DNA from 3 places in the Rhodococcus globerulus genome. Region 3 is predicted to be linked to each of the others. Evidence: riboswitches for the same ligand, from Rfam matches in the RefSeq annotation. Region 3 holds a riboswitch; each other region holds the start of a gene.
The links. A riboswitch is a leader RNA that binds a small molecule or an ion and turns the genes downstream of it on or off. The one in region 3 is predicted to bind S-adenosylmethionine.
Positions count from the first base shown of each region.

Region 1: linked by a shared signal. The riboswitch ahead of KYT97_RS08670 (bifunctional o-acetylhomoserine/o-acetylserine sulfhydrylase) and the one ahead of KYT97_RS31255 (putative leader peptide) in region 3 are both predicted to bind S-adenosylmethionine.
Region 2: linked by a shared signal. The riboswitch ahead of KYT97_RS12505 (LLM class flavin-dependent oxidoreductase) and the one ahead of KYT97_RS31255 (putative leader peptide) in region 3 are both predicted to bind S-adenosylmethionine.

Region 1 is NZ_CP079698.1:1,895,042-1,897,305, forward strand. Features, by position in the region: gene KYT97_RS08665 (NADP-dependent isocitrate dehydrogenase) at 1-932, opposite strand, end outside; SAM riboswitch class IV at 1,239-1,383, shown strand; gene KYT97_RS08670 (bifunctional o-acetylhomoserine/o-acetylserine sulfhydrylase) at 1,527-2,264, shown strand, end outside.
Region 2 is NZ_CP079698.1:2,762,263-2,764,526, forward strand. Features, by position in the region: gene KYT97_RS12500 (type 1 glutamine amidotransferase domain-containing protein) at 1-548, shown strand, start outside; SAM riboswitch class IV at 999-1,112, shown strand; gene KYT97_RS12505 (LLM class flavin-dependent oxidoreductase) at 1,164-2,249, shown strand.
Region 3 is NZ_CP079698.1:2,480,177-2,482,440, reverse strand. Features, by position in the region: gene KYT97_RS11305 (FAD-dependent oxidoreductase) at 1-53, shown strand, start outside; gene KYT97_RS11300 (GNAT family N-acetyltransferase) at 86-619, shown strand; SAM riboswitch class I at 707-801, shown strand; gene KYT97_RS31255 (putative leader peptide) at 811-900, shown strand; gene KYT97_RS11295 (ABC transporter substrate-binding protein) at 1,068-2,264, shown strand, end outside.

The DNA.
Region 1 (2,264 bases), 590 kb from region 3:
GTGCCGTGAGCAGCCTCTGCCTCACAGGTCTTTCCGTCCGGTGTCAGGAGAACCGACGTCATGAGGCCGAGCGAGCCGAAGCCCTGAGCCACGGTGTCGGACTGAACGTCGCCGTCGTAGTTCTTGCATGCCCAGACGTAGCCGCCCTCCCACTTGAGTGCGGAAGCGACCATGTCGTCGATGAGGCGGTGCTCGTAGGTCAGACCTGCGGCATCGAACTCAGCCTTGAACTCGGTCTCGTAGACGTGCTGGAAGATGTCCTTGAAGGCACCGTCGTACGCCTTGAGAATGGTGTTCTTGGTGGACAGGTACACCGGGTAGTTCTGCTGCAGTCCGTAGGTGAGCGACGCGCGAGCGAAGTCACGGATGGACGTGGTGAAGTTGTACTGCCCCTGGACGACGCCGCCCTCTTCAGGGAAGTTGACCAGTTCGTGCTCGATCGGTGCGCTGCCGTCCTCAGGCGTGTAGGTGATCATCACCTTGCCGGGGCCGGGGACCTTGAAGTCTGTGGCGCGGTACTGGTCGCCGAATGCGTGACGGCCGATGATGATCGGCTTGGTCCAGCCCGGGACGAGTCGCGGAACGTTCGAGATGATGATCGGTGCGCGGAAGATCGTGCCGCCGAGAATGTTGCGGATCGTTCCGTTCGGGGAACGCCACATCTTCTTGAGACCGAATTCCTCGACACGAGCCTCGTCCGGCGTGATGGTGGCGCACTTGACGCCCACGCCGTGCTTCTGGATCGCGTGTGCGGCGTCGATGGTGACCTGGTCATCCGTCTCGTCGCGGTATTCGATACCGAGGTCGTAGTACTCGAGGTTCACATCGAGGTACGGGTGGATCAACTTGTCTTTGATGAACTGCCAGATAATGCGTGTCATCTCGTCGCCGTCGAGTTCGACGACGGTGCCCTCAACCTTTATTTTGGACATGGGTGCTTCGCGTCCTCCTAGGAAGTTTCCCCTGGTTACACGGTTGCGGTCACACTTTGTGAGTGAGTCCGCGAACGGTTCGATTATCAAACCTAGACTGTGTGGACTGATCCCGGGAGATGAGTCCCAAACAAGACAAGCGTACTGCTAACGCTGGGGGCCGCAACCGGCAGCCCCTCCTCCGAGTCACTACTCACCGGTAACTTTTGCCTGCTAGTGGGCACCGTCGCGTCGAATGGCGACTGGTGACGCCGCACACTTCGACCCGCGTCATCCTTCGGCTTCACTCCCGGTAGAATTCAGCTCGGTCATGAGTACCAGCGTCAAGCCCCGGCTCGCTGGACGGCAACCCTCCAACCGCGGTGGGGTGCCCCGGGTGATGACCAGGTCGCCTCGAGGCGAAACTGCGCAATTGCAGCTTCACCGGATTTCCAGGCGACAAGCGCGGGTCCGACAGGGACGGACCCCAGACCGGGCCGAGCCCCACGGAGGTTTTTCAGTATGTGTCGCACTTGTAGATAGACCCCAGCACGGGGCGGCGATCATTCGCCCCCGTCCGACAGCTATCCGTCAGACCACTGGAGTACACAAATCATGACCGACATCTCAGCTAACTGGTCCTTCGAGACCAAGCAGGTCCACGCCGGACAAACCGCAGACACCGCCACCAACGCGCGCGCACTGCCGATCTACCAGACCACCAGCTACGTCTTCGACAGCACCGACCACGCCGCCGCGCTGTTCGGCCTTGCTGAGCCGGGCAACATCTACACGCGCATCATGAATCCAACGCAGGACGCCGTCGAGCAGCGCATTGCTGCACTCGAAGGCGGTGTCGCGGCACTCCTCCTGTCCTCGGGTCAGGCCGCCGAAACCCTCGCGATCCTCAACATCGCGGAGGCCGGAGACCACATCGTCGCCAGCCCCTACCTGTACGGCGGCACCTACAACCTCCTGCACTACACGCTTCGCAAGCTCGGCATCGAAGTCACGTTCGTCGAGGATCCCGACAACCTCGACCACTGGCGCGAAGCCATCCGCCCCGACACCAAGGCCTTCTTCGGCGAAACCATCGCCAATCCCAAGAACCACATCCTCGACATCCCCGGGATCTCAGCGGTGGCTCATGAGAACGGCCTCCCCCTGATCGTCGACAACACCGTCGCGACGCCGTACTTGCTTCGCCCCCTCGAACACGGCGCCGACATCGTGCTGCACTCCGCCACCAAATATCTCGGCGGACACGGCACGGCCATCGCCGGCGTCATCGTCGACGGCGGCACTTTCGACTGGACGCAAGGCAGACACACCAACTTCACTACCCCCGATCCG
Region 2 (2,264 bases), 280 kb from region 3:
GAGGCAAGGTCCCGGTTGTCGATGAGGGAAGCCTTGCCCCCGAGGTCAATGGAGGTCAGGAGGGCGCTGATCGCATGCGCAAGTACATTGCCGATCTGCAGCCGGCGCTGAACTCACCCCACGTTCTCGAAGAAATCGACTCCGATACCTACGACGTGGTCTTTGTTCCAGGCGGACACGGGCCGATGGAGGATCTCGCAGTGTCCAAAGCCTTCGGCGAGCTTCTCGTGAAATTCTTGGACGCAGGCAAGGTTGTCTCGGCAGTCTGTCACGCACCGGCAGCGTTGCTCCCCGCGCGCAGATCCGATGGAAGCTGGCTGTTCGACGGTTACAACCTGACCTCCTTCACCAACGAAGAGGAGACCCAGGCAGGTTTGGCGGACAAGGCTCCGTGGCTGCTCGAAACGAAGCTACGCGAGCAGGGCGGCAAGTTCTCGAATGCTGAGGCGTGGTCCCCCTACGTCGTAGTGGACCGCAAGCTGTACACCGGACAAAACCCGGCGTCGTCCAAGCCTCTCGCGGAGCGAATCATCGCGGACTTGAGCTGAGCTGTCGAAGTTTGTAGATCTCAACGACGGAGCGAAACCCCTAAACGGAGTGCTACACGTACCCGCTTAGGGAATCGTTCTGTCCGGGAGCGCTTTTCCGTTGGTGCAGAATGATCCAGGTCTGCGCATAAACCGACTTCGCCTTCATTATCCCTCGATGCCGACCACCGAGATACCCACCTTCTCAGATGCTCTCGCGCGAAAGCCTGTGGACGGAATATGCGGCGATAGAGTTACATCGAGTCATGATGCGTTTCCAGTTCGAGCTGGTACCGGTGGACGAGGTCGAACCGTCGAGCCAGATACGCAACCAGGAAGACCCGAGCACCGCACATCTTCGAATCAGCCGGATCTCAATGCTGGACACCACCCGAAAAACCGGATAAGCAGCGTTCCATGTTGGGGTGCAAAGGTTTTCGGCGATGATTGTCCGTGTTAGATTTGAGCCACGGTCATGAGCACCAGCATCAAGCCCTGGCTTGCTGGTCGGCAACCCTCCCGCGCGGTGGGGTGCTCCAGGTGACGACCCGGCGGCATCTGCAATTGATTCCGCAAGCGCGCAGGGTGAGGGTAGAGCCCGGCGCGTGTCCGCACTCATTCGAAAGGTCCCCGGTCGTGGTTGGATCACCTGGTTTCTTGCACTTTGCAATCGAGTTGGACGGCGCGGGAAGCCATCCCGCTGCATGGCGGGTGTGGGGTCACCCACCCGCCGAGCTACTATCGCCTCGGATTCTTCGGTCGAGCGCAGCGACCGCAGAGGCAGCCGGATTCTCATTTGTCACCTTCGACGACAGGGTGGTGCCGGAGGGCACACTGCACCCGGTGGGCAGGTTGGATGCTGGGGCTCGCGCGGCGTACCTCGCCTCGACGACAGGGCAGGTTGGGCTCGCCCCGACAGTGCAGGCCCTGACAACCGAACCGTTCCACCTCGCCACCCAACTCGCCAGCCTCGACCACGCGTCAAGAGGCCGCGCTGCCTGGGTGGTCGGTGCGGACAACTCCGTCGACGTCAACGAAGCCGTCGGCTTCGAGCCCCGAAGCGCCGAGGCCGCGAGCCGCGAGGTCCGGGACGTCGTGGACCTTGCACGCCGACTGTGGGATTCGTGGGAGGACGACGCTGTCGTCCGCGACCCCGCGACCGGCCGCTACCTCGATCCGGACAAGGTCCACCACGTCCGGTTCTCCGGCGAGTTCTTCGACGTCGTCGGCCCCCTGATCACTCCACGGTCCCCGCAGGGCCAGATAGTCGTCGTGGGAGACGCCGATCTCGGCGTGTCGGACCTCCTCGACGTCGTGCTGGTGTCGGGCCATGACACGTCCGCGATCGCCGAAGAGGCGGCCCGGCAACAGGGTCTCACCTTCGCCGACATCGAGGTAGTTTTCGACACCCCCGACCAGACGGCACAGTCGCGGCTCGCCGCGCTCGACGAGCATTCGCCGTGGCCCGACCGTGGACGGCTCCGTTTCACCGGTTCGGCACCCGACCTCGTCGATCTGCTGAGTTCCCTTGCCGGCATCGTCGATGGCGTCCGGATCCACCCCGCCGTCGTCACAACCGATCTGAAAGTCCTGCGCGAGAGCGTCGTTCCTACGCTGCAGGAATTATCGGTGCACCGCGCCCCTCGGATCGGCGCAACCCTGCGCGAAACGCTCGGGCTCGAGCGTCCCGTCAGCCGCTACGCATCGTCCACAACCCGCTAGTTCAGAGCCAGAGGA
Region 3 (2,264 bases):
TGGTGGAAGGAAATGCTCTGTCGCCGCAGCAATTCCAGTTAGGGGTGCGGTGAATGCGGCGCAAGGAAACCGAAAGGAAGATCATATGAGTGTCGAGATTGCGGGAATCGGCGGCGTAGAGGTGCGGTCGGTGTCGCAGAACGATCCGCTGGCAGCGCCGCTCATCGCGGAATTGGCGCTGGAATACAGTTCGCGATACGGCGGTACGCGTGACGAGATATTCGAAGATCTCACCACCTATCCGGCCGAGGAATTTGCGCCTCCGCACGGAGCGCTGCTGGTTCTCACGCTCGGTGATCAAGCCATCGCCGGTGGTGCGTTTCGTCAATTCGATTCCACCACTGCCGAACTGAAAAGAATCTGGACGTCAGCGTCCTTTCGTCAGCGTGGCCTCGGAAAGATCGTTGTCCGGGAGTTGGAGTCCGAGATCGCAGCTCGGGGATACCGCAGGGTCTATCTCACAACCGGTCCGCGCCAACCCGAAGCGGTCGCGCTCTACTTGTCCTGTGGCTACGCACCGCTGTACGACACTGCACTATCACCGCTCGAGGTGGGGATTCATCCATTCGAGAAGAAGCTGCAGGTGCGACATGACTACGACCGGCGGGTATCGGCATGAGCGCGGCGGCGTTCCCGAAAATGTGGCGTAGCCTGCAATTCCTACTGAACGAGTTGACAACTCGCGATCATCTCGTAGACTTGCGAAAGACCATCTCGAGCGACAGAGAGACCTGGCTCAATGAAGTCGCAGCAACCCTTCGTGTCATCGCGTGAGGGTGCTACCGCCAGGATCGATGGAGGAATGAAGTAATGAAGGCAGTTGAAGGCGGTTTCGATACCGCGTGGTCGCGTCGTCACGTAGACCTGTGCCGCACAGCAGGATCGTTCTGTACTCACTGACCATGGCCGCGATGTTTGCCGTCGTAGTTGACCCTGGTCAGTCTCTCGAGGCTCCCGTACGTGGGTAAGCCTGTTTTCTCTTCTCTTCGTAGCTGATTCGTGCTTGCTTGCCCCGTTCTCCGGTGGTGACAAGCGCGCTTTTCCGCATGCCCCTTTAGGAGTTCTTGGTGTCTTCACGCTCAATCGGTGCTCGCTCACGCGTCACCGTCGCCGCTGGTATCGGCGCTATCTCGGTTCTCGGCACCGTACTTGCCGGTTGCAGCACCAGTAGTGGCGACACCAGCGCCGACGCCGGGCCGGCCCAGTCAGGTGGAACCCTGCGCTACGGACTCTCGACGGCGCCTACCTGCGCCGACCCCGCACAGGCGGGCACGAATCAGACCGTGTATGTCACTCGTACCGTGGTTGATTCGCTGACCGACCAGGATCCGGAGACGGGTGAGATCACACCGTGGCTGGCAAAGAGTTGGGACATCAGCCCCGATGCAGCAAGCTTCACGTTCACGTTGCGCGACGATGTCACGTTCAGTGACGGTACGCCGGTGACGGCCGAGTCGGTCAAGAAGAACTTCGACGTGGTCAAGGATCTGGGCCCGAACGCCTCACTGGCAAAGAGCTACCTGTCCTCGTACACGGGCACCGAGGTCGTCGACGCCCACACCGCCAAGATCAATTTCTCCGGTCCCAATGTTCAGTTCCTGCAGGCAACTTCGACCCCGCAGCTCGGCATTCTGGCGGACTCGACCACGGCACTACCGTCGGAGCAGCGTTGCTCCGGGACAGCCGTTGTCGGATCCGGCCCGTTCGTCTACACGGATTGGCAGCAGGATCGATCGGTCGCGATCGAGAAGCGCGCCGGGTACAACTGGGCCTCGGATGTGACCGGCCACCAGGGGGAGGCGTATCTGGACGGCGTCAACTTCACGGTTGTGCCGGAGTCGGGAGTGCGTGCGGGCAGCGTCGCATCCGGCCAACTGGACGCGGTCAGTGACGCGTTGACGCAGGACGCTCCGCAGATCGAAGCGGCAGGCGGGCGAATTCTCACCCGGCCCAATCCTGGTGTGAGCTTCTTCTTCCAGCCCAACGTGAGCCGCGGTGTTCTTGCCGATCAGGCTGTGCGCCAGGCAATCATCCCCGCCATCAATCGGCAGGAACTTGTCGACACGGTGCTGGATCCGTCGTTCTTCCCGGCGACGAGCCCACTTGCGCACACCACTCCGCTCTATGCCGATCAATCAGGTGTCGTGACCTATGACGCTGACAAAGCGGAAAGGCTACTCGATGCGGCAGGGTGGAAGGCCGGTTCAGACGGAGTGCGTGAGAAGGACGGCCAGAAACTGACTTTCGCGATTTCCTTCAGCCCG